3 regions of the Leisingera sp. S132 genome follow, and region 2 is predicted to be linked to each of the others. Evidence: riboswitches for the same ligand, from Rfam matches in the RefSeq annotation. Region 2 holds a riboswitch; each other region holds the start of a gene.

Region 1 (5,637 bases), 1.9 Mb from region 2:
GGAGCAGACCGGCGATGTGACCCGCAATCCGGTGCATCTGGAGCATGAGGTCTTTGAGCAGGGCAATTTCTGGACCGCGCATTTCGGCGGACTGTACCTGTTTCAGGACGTGGAGCACCCGGCGGTGATTGCCAGCGGGGCAAAGCCGGAGGGCGTGCCCTTGGACCGCGTCTTTGACCTGAGCCAGCGCAATGCGATTGCCAAGTTCCTGGAGCTGAACGGGCTGGCAGAGCCGGTGATCCGCGCGCGCGGCGTCGATGGCGCGGCGATCCTGCGGCAGAAGATGGGGTTCCTGGCGGTTTCGGTTCTGACGGAGCGAGGCAGGGACCTGTCGGGCCTGTCGCGGTCGGACCTGCGGCGGCTGGCGGCGCGCCACGCGGATGAGCTGCCAGAGGAGTTCGAGGGGCTGGCAGCGCTGGTGCGCTGGGCCGAGGGGGGCGGCAAGTGGCCGAAGATCACCTCGGATCATCCGGCCTATTTCTATTCCTTGCGGGCGTCGGACACGCCCTGCCGCGATCTGGTCAACATGCTGCTGGCGGAGCTGTGCCCGCATGATTTCCGCCAGATGTTCATCTGCCACAAGGAAGAGTTTTACCGCCAGTACCGGAGCTGGCCAGAGACCAAGAAGGCCTATGCAGCGGAGTTCCTGGCGCGGGAGTATGCGGTGGACAAGGCCGGCGCGCGCGAAGCGCTGTTCGGGCATGAGCCGGATATGGAGGGGCGGATGCCCAAGCTGCCACGGAACCGGCGCAAAGCGGTGGTTGACCGGGTCGGCCCCTGGGGGGCTGTGGACCGGGTGAGGGGGCGTTAGAGATGTTCGGTTTCATCCGCCTGATCCTGGTCCTCTTGGTGGTCTTGACCGTGGTCTACGCTGCGGTGTCGCTGTACTCGCGCGAGATGCGGCGGCTGAAGCTGAAGCGGCGCTGGAAAGAGAAGGGGTTGACCGGCGACCGCGCGGCCTTCATCCAGCGGGGGCTGAAGCAGTACGACACTTCGTTCCGGCGCAAGCTGATCCTGTTGGTCTATATCATCCCGCTGGGGGCGCTGGCGCTCCTGATCTACGTCATTAACTTCATGTGAGGTCTACCCCCATGCGTTTCATCAAATGGGCTTTCCTGATTACCTTCTGGGTGCTGTTCGGCGCCTTCCTGCATTACACGCTGCCGCAGTATGACGTGGTGCGGATCGTCAACACCTACGAGGAACGGCAGGAGCTGAACGACTGGACGCGGGTTTTCTGGTCCAAGCCTGACGACCAATCGGCGCAGCTGATCAACCGGGATGTGCAGTTCATCCAGGCGGTGCGCGCAAACGGCCGCAACATGGTCTACCGCAACGAGGATACCGGCTGGAACTGGCCGCCCTATTTCAAGTTCGACACCGCGAACCTCTATACGGACGCCAATGACAGCATCTCGACCAAGGCGAACCCGGAATGGGTGGCGGTGATGCATTACGGCTGGCGCAACGAGTTCCTGTCGATCTTCCCCAATGCGGTGACAATCAAGCCGGTGGCGGGGCCGGAGGACAAGCCAACCAACTGGTTCTCCATCATTTTCCTGGTGCTGCTGGCGGCGCTTCTGTGGGCCATCTATGTGCGCTGGCGCCGGTTCCGGCAGGCGCGGATCGACCCGATGATCGAAAGCGCCGAGGACAGTCTTTATGCGGCAGGCGATGCCATTGCCGAGCGCAAGGGCCGGTTCCGCCGCTGGCTGGATACCTGGAAATCGAATTGAGGAGGGGCCGCCCGTTGGGCGGCTCTGCAAGACGCAAGCGGATGCGCGGGCCTGAAAAGGCCCGCGTTTCTTTATTCGATCCGGTCCAGCACCCAGTCCAGCGCGGGGGAGAAGTCGTCAGGTGAAAGTGCTCCGCGTGGTGCCGCAGCGGCGGCAAAGGCGAAGCCGTGTGTGTAATCCACCAGCAGGCAGAGAAGGGTACGGGCCTCTGCACCGGTTACGCCTGCGGCGGTGATTTCCGCCTCGATCAGCCGGGTCAGCCCGGTCAGGGCAGGACCGATCAGAGACGGGTTCTCCAGGATGTATTTCGCAAGTTCCGGGTGCCGGGTCACCTGAGTGCAATAGCGGGTCATCAGATCGCGCAGGCGCAGTTTGGGCGTTGACGCTTCTGATGGCGCATCTGCACCTTCAAAGGCAATGGCGACGAGGCTGGCAATCATCTCGTCCCTGGTGCCGGCGTGGTGGGCGACGGCCATCGGGGTGACGCCAAGCGCCGCTGCCAGTGCCTTGAAGGTGAGAGCCTTGCTGCCGCCCTCATCGAGCAGCTGCAGGGCCTTTTTCAGCACATCATCCTTGCTGAGGGTGCGGCTGCCCCTGGGCGGGCGGCCTATGCGCGGGGGCATTGGTCAGGCCACCCGGAACGTGGTCTGGACCATGCCGGTGGGCAGGATGCGGGAGCTTGCTACCTGGAGGTCGATGTCCCGGTCCAGGCTGCCGAAAAGCGGGATGCCGCTGCCGATCAGGACCGGGACCGTTGTGATGGTCAGATCTGCGATCAGCCCCTGGCGCAGGAAGGACTGCACCATCCGCCCGCCGTCGATATAGGCGCGGGTCCAGCCCTGCTCTTGCAGCTCCTGCATGAGGTCTGCGGGCGCGGTGGTGCTGAGACGCACCTTATCCTTCAGCTCTTCGGGAATGTCCTGTTCTGTCAGGCTGTTGCTGAGGACCACAACCGGCTTGCTGTAGGGCCATTGGCCGAACCCCAGCACGGTGCGGAATGATCCTGTTCCCATAATCAGCCCGTCTACGCTGTCCATGAAGGCGGCAAAACCGCCATCGTCATCCTCGGCAACGGGCTGCTTGGACAGCCAGTCCAGCGAATGGTCCTGGCGGGCCACAAAACCGTCGAGGCTGGTGGCGATGAAGACATGGCCGGTGGTCATCGGATTCTCCTGTGCATCATTTAACTATATAGCATATAGTTAAATGCATTTCACCATCCAAGGGGCCGGCGCAAGACTCACTGCGTGCGAATCGATTCGGTGTGCCTAGCAGCGCCTAACCGCATGAAAGATAAGCGCCTGCCGCAAACGAACCGGCGGATGCCGGTTTGAGATTCTGGACATCCCTGTCCCTCCGGGCACGGCAATCATGCATGTCTTTTTCCGGTTTCGGCGGGTCGGATTTGTCTCCGCTTGGGGGGCGGGATTAGGGCAGTTTGCGCCTCAGCAAGGTGCCGCCCCTAGGGGCGGAGAATTGGGAAGCTGGTGAAACTCCGGCACTGCCCCCGCAACGGTGACCCCGGGCAAGGCATGGCAAAAACCACTGAAGCCGCAGCTTCGGGAAGGTGCCAGGCCCCGCCGCCAAAAGGCCCCGGGACAGTCCGGAAACCAGCCTTGCCCCGAAAACGTCAACCGCGGGCGGCGGCGGGGCGGTTGCAGGCGCGTGGCCTGCAATCTCTCTCCCCATGCCCGCAGCCAAGCCAACCTGCCGCGGGGATGCGGCAAAGGAGAGAAGCAGATGCTTCACGACAGCGAAATTCTGGCCAAACTGGTCGCCCGTCAGAAAAACTATTCCCTGGAGCAGGCGTTTTACACTGATCCGGGGGTGCTGGATCTGGACATGCGCCAGATCTTCTACCGCGAGTGGCTGTTTGCCATTCCGGCCTGCGAAATTCCGAAGGCCGGCAATTATGTGACCCATCAGGTGGGGTCCTACAATGTCATCATCGTGCGCGGCACCGATGGTGAGGTGCGTGCGTTCCACAATGCCTGCCGCCACCGCGGGTCGGTTGTGTGCAAGGCCAAGAAGGGAAATTCGCCCAAGCTGGTCTGCCCCTACCACCAGTGGACCTATGAGCTGGACGGCTCGCTGCTGTGGGCGCGCGACATGGGGCCGGAGTTCGACGCCTCCAAACACGGGCTGAAGCCGGTGCATTGCCGCGATCTGGCCGGGCTGATCTATATCTGCCTGGCGGATGAGGCGCCGGACTTCGATGCTTTTGCCGCAGTGGCCCGCCCCTATCTGGAGCCGCATGACCTGGGCAATGCCAAAGTCGCCTATGAAAGCTCGATCATCGAGAATGGCAACTGGAAGCTGGTTTGGGAGAACAACCGCGAGTGCTATCACTGCGGCGGCAACCACCCGTCGCTGTGCCGGACCTTCCCGGAAGATCCGTCCGTCACTGGTGTCGAGGGCGGCGAGACCCCGCCGCACCTGCAAAAGCATTTCGACCGGATCGAGGCGGCAGGTGTGCCGGCCCAGTTCCAGATAGACGCGCGCGGACAGTACCGGGTGGCGCGGATGCCGCTGAATGAAGGCGCCGAGAGCTATACCATGGACGGCAAGGCGGCTGTCGCCAAGAAGCTGGGCCGGGTGCCGTTTGCTGATGCAGGCACGCTGCTGAAATTCCACTACCCGACCACCTGGAACCACTTCCTGCCGGATCATTCCATCGTGTTCCGGGTGACCCCGATCAGCCCGACCGAGACTGAGGTCACCACCAAATGGCTGGTGCACAAGGATGCGGTCGAGGGCCAGGACTACGACCTGAATCGGCTGACCGAGGTCTGGGTTGCCACCAACGACGAGGACCGCATCGTGGTGGAGGACAACCAGCGCGGCATCAACTCACCTGCTTATGAACCCGGCCCCTATTCGGAAGTGCAGGAAAGCGGCGTCATCCAGTTCTCCAACTGGTACGCTGAACACCTGACCCGCGCGCTGACCGGCCGCCACCTGATCGCGGCGGAGTAAGCAGATGGGACTGCAGGCCAATTTCGAGACGCTGGATGAAACCCTGGCGTGGAAGGACGACGAGATGCTGGAATGCGTCTCAGTCGTGCCGGAAGCGCCGAACACCGCCACCTTCAGCTTCCGTGCGCCTTCCGGCGCGTGGTTCAAGTATCAGCCGGGCCAGTTCCTGACGCTGGAGCTGCCGGTGCCGGGTGAAACCGTCTGGCGGACCTACACCATCAGCTCCTCGCCGTCGCGGCCGCTGTCGATCTCGGTGACGGTGAAGGCGCAGGGAGACAGCATCGGTACCCGCTGGATGCTGGACAACCTGCGCCCGGGCATGTTCCTCAAGGCCTCTGGCCCGGCGGGCGTGTTCACCCTGCCGAAACGCCCGAACGGCAAGTTCCTGTTCATCTCCGCTGGCTCCGGTATCACGCCGAGCCTGTCGATGACGCAGTATCTGTTTGACCGCGGCCAGTCGCCTGACGTCTGCTTCATCAACTGCGCCAAGCGGCCCAGCGAGATCATCGCGCGGCGCCAGCTGGAAGGCATGGCGGCGCGGGTGCCGGGGATCAAGCTGCATTTCGTGGTGGAAGAGGACGACCCCTATCAGGTCTGGACCGGCTACCGCGGGCAGCTGAACCAGATCATGCTGGGTATCATTGCGGGGGACTACCTGGAGCGCGAGGTCTACTGCTGCGGGCCGGAGCCGTTCATGCAGGCGGTGCGCGACATGCTGAACGGCCTGGGCTTTGACATGGAGAATTACAACCAGGAAAGCTTTGGCGCGCCGGTGGAGACCGAGGCTGATGCGCCGGAGCTGGACGATGTGGTTCCAGAGGAGACCGCGGCCGCCGAGATCAGCTTTGCCGCGTCGGGCGTCACTTCCGCCTGCACCGAGACCGACACGGTGCTGGCAGTCGCCAAGGCCTCGGGCCTCAACATC
Region 2 (5,637 bases):
GGTTTCGTGGTCGATGCTGTCATCCGCCTCGCGCTGGGCTTGCACGGCGTCCAGATCGGGAGCGAACTGGCCCTTGGCAACCGCCTCGGCATCGGCCAGCGCAATCACGCCGTCGACGGTGATGCGGGAGCGGATGGCGGGCCAGTCAAACGCCTTCAGGAGCGGCTTGGGCAGCGCCAGGCCGGAGGTTTCGATCACGATGTGATCCGGCTTCTCCGGCAGCTCCATCAGCTGTTCGATGGTGGGGATGAAGTCATCGGCCACGGTGCAGCAGATGCAGCCGTTCGCCAGCTCCATGATGTTTTCCGCCGGGCAGTTCTCATCAGCGCAGGATTTCAGGATGTCGCCGTCAACGCCGGCGGTGCCGAATTCATTGACCACCACCGCCAGGCGCTTGCCCTGCGGGTTCTGCATCAGGTGGCGGATCAGGGTGGTCTTGCCCGCACCGAGGAAGCCGGTGATGACGGTGACGGGGATCTTGTTGAGGTCGCTCATGTTTACTCCTCGGAGAAGAACTTGGCCGGCGGGATGCGGGCAACGGATTGCTTGCGGAAGGTTTGCGGGCGTTCGCGCCACGGCACGACGCCGTCTGCAGTGGCGGCATAGGCGGCGGCGCCTTCCAGGATTTCGGGGACGTGCTGGTCCGGGTCGAGGTCGCCATAGACATAGGTCCAGCGCTCTTCGCCGCCGACCAGGGCAACAGCACAGCCGCGTTTGCAGGAGGACAGGCATTCCACGCCCCGCAGGCGGACGCCTTCGGGCATCCCGGCCTCTTCCAGCGCGGCGTGCAGAATGGCGCCGGGGCGGGCTGCCTCCGGGTCAGTGCCTTCGCGGCGGCAGGTAAGGCATACGGTCAGCGTGACCGGTCCCGGGTTTCTGGCAGTTTTGCCTGCCCTATCGTCAGCCATCAGTGCGTCTCCTGTCGCGGCAGGGCGTGCGGGATGGCCAGAAAGGTGCTGTCTCAAACCAGCCCCTCACCCGGTCGCAGAACACCCCGTCTGCCCGTTGATCTCGTCGTCGCTGGCAGGTCTCCCGGCTTGCGGATGCCAAGGCGCGGGGCCTTGCCGGCCATCCTGCCTTCCCGGGGTGTTTTCCCAGTGGCATGGCGGCCTCATCCGGTCACGGTCGCGGGGGCGGCTGTGCTTGAGCCTTGGCAAGGCCTTCACATTCCCTCTTCGCCTGTTTTCACAGGAACCAGCTGAACCCCCTTGCGCTATGGCGGGCTTCTTTGTCAAGACATGGGGTCAAACAGCTGGAGAGCCCCCATGAGCGAAAAGTCTGAAACCGGCATTTCAGAAGAAGAAGCCGCCCGCCACGCATCGAAAATGGCGAAGAAAAAGGCCGCGCGCGACCGGATGATGAAGACGAAGGAGGGCGAGAAGGGCCTGATCATCGTTCACACCGGACCGGGCAAGGGCAAATCCTCCTCGGGCTTTGGCATGATCATGCGCTGCATTGCCCATGGGATGCCGTCTGCCGTGGTGCAGTTCATCAAGGGCGCCTGGCAGACCGGTGAGCGCACCCTGATCGAGGAGAACTTCAGCGATCTCTGCCAGTTCTATGCGATGGGCGAGGGCTTTACCTGGGAGACCCAGGACAAGGCCCGCGATATCGCAGCCGCCCAGAAGGGCTGGGAGAAAGCCAAGGAGATGATCCTGGACGAGAGGAACACCATGGTGCTGCTCGACGAGATCAACATTGCGCTGCGGTATGAGTATCTGGATCTGGAGGAAGTGCTGGAGTTCCTGGTGGAGCAAAAGCCGCCGATGACCCATGTGGTGCTAACGGGGCGCAACGCCAAGGAGGAGCTGATCGAGATCGCTGATCTGGTGACCGAGATGGGGCAGATCAAGCACCCGTTCCGCGCCGGCGTGAAGGCGCAGAAGGGCGTCGAGTTTTAAGACCCTTTCTGAATGTCCCGCCCGGCCGATAGGCCGGGCCGCGCCAACCCGCCCCGTCAAACCAAAGGTTTGCCTCCGGCTAAACGGGGCGGCGCGACTGCGCCTCCCCTCGGGTTGGCCCGTCCCTCAGCTCTATGCGGCGAGCTGTGCAGCTTTGCCATGGATATAGGCATCCACCGCTGCGTGCTGGGTTTCATCCAGCCGCAGGCCCAGCTTGGTGCGCCGCCACAGGTAATCGTCGCCTGCACGCACCCATTCCCGGGCAATCGCCCAGTCGAGTTCACGCTCAGTGATGGTGGCGCCAAAATCCTGGCCCAGATCGCCGGCGGATTTGGCCTCGCCCAGCACCTCCCAGGCCTCGGTGCCGTAGGCGCGGATCAGGCGGCGGGTCCAGTAGGGCGAAAGGAACGGATAGTCCGCCGCCAGTTTGGCGCGCAGCGTTTCCACATCGGCTACAGCGAAATCGCCTCCGGGCAGGGCCACGCCTGCGGTCCAGTCCGCGGGCAGCTGGGGGAAAACCTCGCCGATTTTGGCCAGTGCCGCCTCCGCCAGCTTGCGGTAGGTGGTGATCTTGCCGCCAAAGACATTCAAGAGCGGCGCCTGCGCGCGGTCCAGTGTCAGCACATATTCGCGGGTGGCCGCGGTGGCGGAGCTGGCGCCATCATCATAAAGCGGGCGCACGCCGGAATAGGTCCAGACGATATCCTCTCGTGCAAGCGGCTGATTGAAGTATCCGGATGCGAAATCAATCAGATAGTCCTGCTCGGCCGCGGTGCATTCGGGCGCGGTGTCCGGGTTTGGGTGGTCGGCATCGGTGGTGCCGATCAGGGTGAAATCCTCCTCGTAGGGAATGGCGAAGATGATCCGTCCGTCGGTGCCTTGGAAGAAATAGCAGCGGCCGTGATCAAACAGTTTCGGCACCACGATATGGCTGCCGCGCACCAGGCGGACGTTTTCGCGGCTGTTCTGGCCCAGCTTCTGGTGCAGCACGTCGGCAACCCAGGGGCCGCCCGCGTTGACCAGCATTTTCGCGCGGCGCTGATGGGTGTCGCCGCTGGCCTGATCCTGCAGAGTGATCACCCAGTGATCCGCGTGGCGTTCGGCGGACAGCACCTTGGTCCGGGTCAGGATCTCGGCGCCGCGGGTTTCGGCGTCGCGGGCATTCAGCACCACCAGGCGGGCGTCCTCGATCCAGCAGTCGGAATACTCGAACGCGGTTTTGAACTTGTCCTTCAGCGGGCGGCCGGCCGGGTCGGCGGCCAGGTCCAGCTTGGCGGTGCCGGGCAGGATACTGCGTTTGCCAAGCGAGTCGTAGAAGAACAGCCCCAGACGGATCAGCCAGGCCGGGCGGCGGCCCTTCATCCAGGGCATGAAGGTCGTCAGCAGTTTCGACGTCGGCGTCTCGCTGTCGAACCGCATGTCCTTGTGGAACGGCAGCACGAACCGCATCGGCCAGGAGATATGCGGCATCGCTTTCAGGAGCACTTCGCGCTCGATCAGCGCTTCGCGCACCAGGCGGAACTCAAAATATTCGAGATAGCGCAAGCCGCCGTGGAACAGCTTGGTGGATGCGGAGGAGGTGGCCGAGGCCAGGTCGTTCATCTCTGCCAGCGTCACCGACAAGCCGCGGCCGGCCGCATCGCGGGCGATGCCGCAGCCGTTGATGCCGCCGCCGATGATGAAAAGGTCCGTTACAGGCGTGTCAGTCATTTTCGCTGCTTTCGTTTTGTCCTGCGGTCAGGATGCGGGTGCCGGCCGCCTGTGCGGCCTCGGCAAATTCTGCGGGAACCGGGCGGTCGGTGATCACCACGTCCAGATCCGACACATCGCAGATCCGCACGGGGGCGGAGCGGTCGAACTTGCTGCCGTCACAGACCAGAACTTTCTGACGCGCGTTTTTCAGGATTGCGCGGGCGACCGAAACCTCGCGCGCGTCGTGGTCCATCACCGCGCCGTCGGTGTCCAGCGCGGAGGCGCCAATGATGGCGAAATCCACCTTGTAGCGGGCGAAGAAACCGACGGCGTCCTCACCGACGATGGCGCCGTCGCTTTGCCGCACGGTGCCGCCGGCCAGGATCAGTTCCTTGGCCTGTCCGCCCATCATCATGTTGATAATGTTTATGTTGTTGGACATCACCGTCAGGCCGCTGTGGCCGGACAGCGCCCGGGCAACCTGTTCAGTGGAGGTGCCGATGTTGAGAGAAAGCGAGCAGTTGTCGGGGATCAGCTCAGCTGCCAGGGCGGCCATCGCCAGCTTGTTGCCGGCGTTCAGCTTGCGCCGGTCCTCGTAGCCCTGGCTGGCGGCGGAGCTGACGCGGACCGCGCCCCCATGCACGCGGGACAGCGCGCCCCGGGCCGACAGGTCGCGCAGGTCCGCGCGCACGGTCTGCAGGGACACGCCGAAGCGGCGGGAGAGATCCTCGACCTCGACCCGGTCCTGACGGTTCAGGAGGGAGATGATTTCGTTCTGACGGCTGGCGGCATCCATCTGCTTTCCTTTCGCTGCGATTCTGTAGCGCATCGCGTCAAAGGAGTCACCATATGTTTTCGGTTTGGTTTCGATTTCCGCGCAAACGAATGGGCGCGCCATTTCTGACGCGCCCCGCGGATGTTCCGGCTGTTCTGGGTCAGTTGAGAGGGATCAGGTGGTTGTCCCATGCCAGGTCTGCGCGGTGCAAGGGCTGCAGGCCGATGTCTGAAACCGCATAGACCTGGCCGGTTCCCGTAGTGGCTGTAAAACCGGTGGCGGAGGGAGCCAGCCCGCAGACATCTGCCATTCTGTGCTCTGCCAGCAGCACGCCGCTGACCGTGTCCATCACTTGCAGCACGCCGCCGCGCGGGGAGGTGACGCCGATTTGGCTGCCATCGGCAGAAAAGGCGATGGAGCCGCCGTAGCCCTGCATGTTCAGCACCCGCGCGTCGTCCTCGGCCAGCAAACGCGGCGTGCTGCCGGGACGGTGAAGCCCGGCAGTGGGGACTTGTTCGCCCAGATCGCCCTGCCATTGCGTGGCGAAACCAACGGTGCCGTCCGCCCGCACCGCCAGGTGGCGGATCGAATTGAGACGCAGCTCTAGCGGCAGCTCCATCTGTTCCTGCATTTCGCCGTCCAGGCTCAGGTAGCTGAGGTTGGGGCGCATGTCAGGCAGGTTCAGCTTGGCGCGGCCGCTGTCGGGGTGGGTTTCGATGCCGCCATTGGCCACCGCCAGTCCCGGCGCATCGCGGCGCAAGAGCATATCATGCGGGCCGATGCCGCCGGAGGAGAACGCGGAAATGCGGCGGTAGCCGTCTGCAGCATCCCAGACGCCGATTACGCCGCGGGCGTTCTCATAGTCGTTTTCTGTGGTGAACAGGCGGCTGCCGTCCGGGGAAAACACCCCGTGGCCGTAGAAATGGTGGCCTGCGGGAGGCTCCAGCCGGGCGAGGGCGGCACCGGTCCGGCAGTCGATGACATCGGCAAACCGGCCCGGGCGGCGGGCAAAGGCAACGGCTTCGGGACGGATGGGATGCGCGGCCGCCGCGTGGCCGCGGCCGGGCAGGGGGTGGCGGAACAGGACCCCGCCCGTTTCGGAGAGGCCCGCCAGCAGGAAGGTGCCGCTGGCATCTTTGCCCGCCGACAGGAAAGCCGGGCTGCCGGCATTGGCCCAGCTTTCCTGCGGGGCGAGGGCAGAGGCCATCAGGCCTGCCAGAAATCCGCGGCGGGAGGTCATGCAGGGCCCTTTCCGTTAGTCGCCGTCGA
Region 3 (5,637 bases), 360 kb from region 2:
GGACAGCGTCTGCGGCGGCAGCACCGACAGCAGCCCGATCCGGACCGGCGGCAGACCCGGGCAGCCCGGCACCTGCCGCTCCAGCACCGCCGAGGGGGCAAACGGCAGCGGAAGGCCGGGCTGCGCCGCCCTCAGGTTGGAGCACAGCACCGGGCAGGGCATGTCCGCGGTCACCGCAGCCAGCGCGTCCAGCCCGATGTCGAAGTCGTGGTTGCCGAGACCCGCCGCATCATACTGCAGCACCTGAAACGCCCGGACCAGCGGATGCGGCCCCGCCGCCTGCGGCAGGACATCGCCCAGCGGCGCCCCCTGGAACCCATCGCCGTTGTCGACCAGGATACTGGCCGCGCCCCTGGCCGCAGCCTGCGCGCGCGCCTCAGCGATCAGGGTGGCGACCCGCGACAGACCAATGGCGGGATCCGGACGGTTTGCATAGTAATCATGGCTCAGCAGGTTGCAGTGCAGGTCCGTGGTGGCCAGCACATGCAATTCCCCGGCACTGCGGGCCCTGGAGGCCTCCGCCCCGACTGTCATGTCCGAAATACTGCTGACACCGCCTGCCCGCTGCTCCTTTTGCACCATTCGGCGCCATTTTTGTTTCGCGCTATTTGAATCAGCGTTTTCACGATTTGCAAAGGTTCCTTTGCTGCGCGCGTTAACTTTTTCATGCCCGTCTTGCGCTGGCGCCCTGCAGCGCCCTGCCCTGCTGCAAAATGACCATGCGTCAACCCCGCCGGGTGTGGCCGCATGGCGACAGGCAAGCGCGGATCGCGCCCGAATGCTGGCAACAGCTGCGGCACACTGTCATGGATTGCCGCATTTCCCCGTTGAGCGCGGCCCGAAACCCGCCAGTCATAGGAGAATTGCCATGAAACGCGCGGAACAGGTGACTTTTGGCGGTGGCGGCGGGCTGGAGCGCGCCGCGCATTTGCGCAGCGACGCGGCGGCGCTGGAGACCGCCTGGAACAGCCCTGAGGCGCAGGTCCTGCTGATGTGGCGGGGCAAGCCGCTGACCCGGCGCGGCGCGGAAGGTGATCTGCCCTGCGGCCTGGCCTGGACCGCTCCGGCGCATCCGCTGGCTGCCGCGCGCAAGCCGGACGCGCTGTTTCTGGGGCTGGCACCCGGCGGCGTGCCCTGCTTTGCCTGCGACATCAGTGACTGGCAGCCCCGGGATCTGGACCAGAACGCGCTGAACAGCTTTGCCGATGCCAGCGAGCAGCAGCATCCTGAACTGCCGGACACCCATGTCTTTGCGGAGCTGCGCCGGATCATGACCCGCCTCACCCCGCTGGAAGCGGAACTGGCCGCCGCCGCCAAAGCGCTGCTGGCCTGGCATCGCAGCCACCGGTTCTGCGCCTGCTGCGGCAGCCCGAGCGATCTGGCACAGGCCGGGTGGCAGCGGGTGTGCCCGGCCTGCAAGGCTCCGCATTTCCCGCGCACCGACCCGGTGGTGATCATGCTGATCACTCATGGCGACAGCGTCCTGATGGGCCGCTCCCCCGGCTGGCCCGAAGGAATGTATTCGCTGCTCGCGGGGTTTGTCGAACCGGGCGAGACGCTGGAAGCCGCCGTGCGCCGCGAAGTGCTGGAGGAGACCGGCGTGCAGGTCGGTGCCGTCAGCTATCTGTCCAGCCAGCCCTGGGCCTTCCCGATGTCGCTGATGTTCGGCTGCGCCGGCGAGGCGCTGAGCCGGGAGATCACCATCGATCCCGAAGAAATCGAGGATGCGCTGTGGATCAGCCGCCAGGAGATGATGACGGTTCACGCAGGCGAACACCCGGTTCTGAAGCCTGCACGCAAAGGAGCAATCGCGCAGTTTTTGATCAAGAACTGGCTTGCGGACACGCTGGACTAAAGCGCATATTTGCCGGAAACGGCGCAGACCCCAAGCCGCAAACGAGGCAGGCGAACATGGAATTTCACAGCAAAGAAGACATCGATGCCCCGATTGCCGAGGTGTTCGGTGCGATCTCGGATTTCGCCATGCTGGAGCGGTCCGCCCTGCGGCGCGGCATTGAGCTGCAGCGCAGCGGCGATCTGGCCCGCCCGGAAGACGGCCTGGCCTGGGACCTTGCCTTCCGCTTCCGCGGCAAGCCGCGCGAGATCAAGCTGACGATGGCCTCCTATGCGCCGCCGTCCGGCATGGTGCTGGAGGGCAGCGGCAGCGGCGTTGACGGGCGGACGGAGGTTGAACTGCTGGCGCTGTCGCCGCAACGGACCCGGATGTCGGTGCGGCTCAAACTGTCGCCGACCTCGCTGACCGGCCGGCTGCTGGTGCAATCGCTGAAACTGGCACGCAGCAATCTGAACCGCCGGTTCAAGCTGCGGCTGGCAGACTACGCCCGCATCACCGAAGAGCGCCTGAGCCGGTCCGCCTGAACCAGGAAGCGTGAGCCGGCCTTCCGGACAGCCCCCCGCGCAAGCTCTAGAACTGCGGCACCAGCCGCGGCCATAGCGCCGCATTGGCGCGGGCAAAGGCGCCGAGGTGGCCGATCTTCTGCACGCCGGCGTCCTGCGGATCCAGCACAATCCGGCGCTGCGGCACATCCCCATAGACATCGCCCAGCCGCCAGACCGCAGGCGGCGGCACCACGTCGTCATCCGCCATCGCAAACAGATCCACCGGGATACCGGTTTCCGCCCAGCGGGGCTGCGGCAGCGTGATGCCGGTTTCCGGCAGGTAGCTGCCCGGCGTGGTGCACCAGCGCCGCCACTGCCAGTAGACACCTGCCGGCAAGTCGGCCCCGAACCCCACCGCGCGCCCGGGCAGGTAGCCCAGGGCACGGACCAGCGGCGGCACATGGCCGAACCAGAAGGCCAGCGCCAGCGCGCGGTAGGGCCAGGGATGATCGTGGTGATGCACCAAGCCGCCCGCGACCACGATCATGCGGGCGACGTCCGTCAGGCCATCCTGCAGGGGCATCAGCATCGCCCCCAGCGAATGGCCAATAACCAGCAGCGGCACGCCCGCATAGTGCCGCTGCATTTCACTGCGGGCGGCTGGCTGATCGGCCAGCGCCCATTCACCCATGGTGGCCTGTGACCGGCGCGGGTGCATGTGCGCCGAGGCTCCAAAGTCCCGGTAATCATAGGTCAAGCAGGCCATCTGCCGCTCCGCCGCCAGCCAGTGTGCGAAATGCCGGTAGTAGCCCTGCGGCACCCCGGTTGCGCCGTTCAGCACCACCGCTGCCCTGGCCGGGGCCGCCGGGTGGTAAAGCCGCCCGGCCAGCTCTGCATCACCGGCGGCAAAGCGCACGTCTTCCACCCGGATATCCGCGGTGTGTCCTGCATGGCTGTCGAGCATGGCACCCTCCTAGACCGATTGGTCTATTCCACCTCTGGACCAATCGGTCTAATGCTGTCAACCTGCCGCCATGACTGACGTGACGACACCCCAGCCCGGCCCGGACAGCCCCGCCCCCACCCGCGAGCGGCTGCTGCGGGCGGCAGCCGGCCTCTTTCGCAACAAGGGCTACAGCGGCACCGGCCTGGCCGAACTGCTGGCCGCGGCAGAGGCTCCCAAGGGCTCGCTCTACCACCATTTCCCGAATGGAAAATCCGACCTCGCGCTGGCTGCGGCAGACTGGGCCTCGGAGCAGATGCTGGCACTGATCGCCGCCGCCTTTACCCCTGCGCCGACCTTTCGAGAGGGCGCCAAGACGGTCTGCTACAAGCTGGCCAAGCTCTTTGACAAACAAGGCAAATGGAGCGGCTGCCCGGTTTCCGCCACCCTGTTCGAAGGACCGGAAAACGAGGCGTTCCACCAGCACGCCGCCAAACTGTTCGAGGGCTGGATACTAGAGACCGCGGCCCATGCGCAGCGCCTGGGCCTGGCTGAGGCAGAGGCCCGTGCCGCGGCCGAGAATTTCTACATCCTGCTGCAAGGCGGCTGGCAGCTGGCCCGGGTGCGGCGCGATTCGGATGTGATCCGGGGGCTGCACCTGCAGATGCACACGCCCGCGCCCGCGGCCATGCAGGCGCAGAAAAACAATTGACGACTCGGGGGGGCAGCCGCTACCGCTTGTGGCGATGGTTCCCGCGCCACAGAATCTTGTGTCCGGGATGAAAAGGGAACACGGTGCGGCCCCGCCCAGCGCAAGGCCAATTCCGCGACTGCCCCCGCAACTGTAAGCGGCGAGCGACCCCGATAGAGCCACTGGCCCGATGGGCCGGGAAGGATCGGGAAAGCTGCGACCCGCAAGTCAGGAGACCTGCCATCGAATGTGAAACTCGAACCCGGGCGGGGTGTCCGGACAGGGTCTGATGGCACCGCGGGGCTCCCGCTTTCTCATCCGGTCTCTTGTCCCCGAACCCCCGCACCACGCGCGGAGGGCGCAAACATGATGTGGACGGACAAGACGCATTTCTATGCGGCAACGGATTGCAAATACCTGGGGCGGCCCTGCCCCGCGGCAGAACGGATGATCGCCAAACTGGCAGAGGCGATGACCAAGGCGAAGCCGATGACCCATGAGGATTTCGAAATCACCGGCACCAGCGTGCTGGACGGCTGCCCGCGCAACTGCCCGGCGCAGTTTGCCGCCAGCCATGACCGGATCCGGCTGTTCTGCGGTGTCGGGGAAGAGGCCCCGCGCGAGGGGCTGGACCGCTTTGCCGATGCAATCCTCAGCCGCGGCGGCACCGGCTTTGCGGCGTCAAGACTGGACGCCCGCCCCTGCGCGCTGATGGAGGCGCTGCCGAAAACCGCGGAGGTGCATCAGGCGGAGCAGATGCTGGCGCTCTAGGCCGGAAACCGGCTCACGGCATCTGGGGAACGGCAGACCGCACCGGGCTGCCGGCCTATTGCGGCCGCAGCCCCGCCGGACGCCCGGCATAGGCCCATTCCAGCTGCGCCTGCGTCTCCACCGCGCAGGGGCGCACGGCCCGCAGCCGGGCCAGCGCCTGCGCCGGGTCCTCGCCGCTTTCGATCATCAGCCGCAGCACCGCCATGCCGGAGCGGCCGCAGCCGCCCTTGCAATGGACCAGCACCCGGCCGCCGCCCTCCAGCGCCATCCTTGCGGAGGCGCTGGCCTTGGGCCATTTCGCCGCCACCTGCCGGGATGGCACGTCAAAGTCCGGCACCGGCAGATGGATCCAGCGGCTGGCCATGCTCTGGATGTCGCAGCCCAGCCGGTGGCTGCCCGCTGCCGCGTGTTCCTCCGCCGTGGTCATGGAGATCACCAGCCCGGGCTTCCAGGCATTGATCCGGCCCATATCGCCCGCATAGTCGCCGCCCTTGCCCGGCAAGGGGCACAGCGCCAGCCTCCCGCCCGCGACGGGCACCTCATGGATGGAGATATTCACGGGCACAGGCATCTCCTGCGCCGCAGTCCCAGAGACTTCGTCAGATCGCATGCCGCCTCCTCGCGTTGCGTTCCAATTCCCACTCCCGCCCAGGGTCTTGCGAGGGATTCTAACCGCCAAACCCGCCAAATCCAAAACCTTTTCTTGGCCGCACGCTGCCTGCCCTTCTGCGGTGGACGAACCGGCTGCGCTTCAATACCCTGCGCGCAACGCGGGACGCCCGCACATCGAATCCGGCACGAGACATCATGAACGACACCCCCAGCGGCACCACCCCCTCCCAGTACCAGGTTCTGGCCCGCAAATACCGGCCCGAGACCTTTGCCGATCTGG

What was found. Region 2 has a riboswitch for cobalamin ahead of K3725_RS13230 (DUF1636 domain-containing protein). Riboswitches for the same ligand answer to the same signal wherever they lie in the genome.
Region 1: another riboswitch for cobalamin. It lies ahead of K3725_RS03010 (aromatic ring-hydroxylating dioxygenase subunit alpha); the one in region 2 lies ahead of K3725_RS13230 (DUF1636 domain-containing protein).
Region 3: another riboswitch for cobalamin. It lies ahead of K3725_RS14975 (hypothetical protein); the one in region 2 lies ahead of K3725_RS13230 (DUF1636 domain-containing protein).

What each region holds. Positions count from the first base shown of each region.
Region 1 covers NZ_CP083553.1:630,451-636,087, forward strand. The annotation lists gene K3725_RS02985 (DUF6638 family protein) at 1-811, shown strand, start outside; gene K3725_RS02990 (hypothetical protein) at 814-1,080, shown strand; gene K3725_RS02995 (DUF1523 family protein) at 1,092-1,736, shown strand; gene K3725_RS03000 (TetR/AcrR family transcriptional regulator) at 1,808-2,359, opposite strand; gene K3725_RS03005 (dihydrofolate reductase family protein) at 2,363-2,899, opposite strand; cobalamin riboswitch at 3,171-3,370, shown strand; gene K3725_RS03010 (aromatic ring-hydroxylating dioxygenase subunit alpha) at 3,477-4,712, shown strand; gene K3725_RS03015 (hybrid-cluster NAD(P)-dependent oxidoreductase) at 4,717-5,637, shown strand, end outside.
Region 2 covers NZ_CP083553.1:2,658,177-2,663,813, reverse strand. The annotation lists gene cobW (cobalamin biosynthesis protein CobW) at 1-495, opposite strand, end outside; gene K3725_RS13230 (DUF1636 domain-containing protein) at 498-908, opposite strand; cobalamin riboswitch at 1,005-1,214, opposite strand; gene cobO (cob(I)yrinic acid a,c-diamide adenosyltransferase) at 1,266-1,901, shown strand; gene glpD (glycerol-3-phosphate dehydrogenase) at 2,034-3,611, opposite strand; gene K3725_RS13215 (DeoR/GlpR family DNA-binding transcription regulator) at 3,604-4,389, opposite strand; gene K3725_RS13210 (DUF1513 domain-containing protein) at 4,529-5,608, opposite strand; gene K3725_RS13205 (imelysin family protein) at 5,624-5,637, opposite strand, start outside.
Region 3 covers NZ_CP083553.1:3,019,306-3,024,942, forward strand. The annotation lists gene K3725_RS14950 (5'-nucleotidase C-terminal domain-containing protein) at 1-582, opposite strand, end outside; gene nudC (NAD(+) diphosphatase) at 869-1,855, shown strand; gene K3725_RS14960 (SRPBCC family protein) at 1,912-2,379, shown strand; gene K3725_RS14965 (serine aminopeptidase domain-containing protein) at 2,426-3,304, opposite strand; gene K3725_RS14970 (TetR/AcrR family transcriptional regulator) at 3,375-3,995, shown strand; cobalamin riboswitch at 4,014-4,234, shown strand; gene K3725_RS14975 (hypothetical protein) at 4,341-4,745, shown strand; gene K3725_RS14980 (protein-tyrosine phosphatase family protein) at 4,801-5,316, opposite strand; gene K3725_RS14985 (DNA polymerase III subunit gamma/tau) at 5,553-5,637, shown strand, end outside.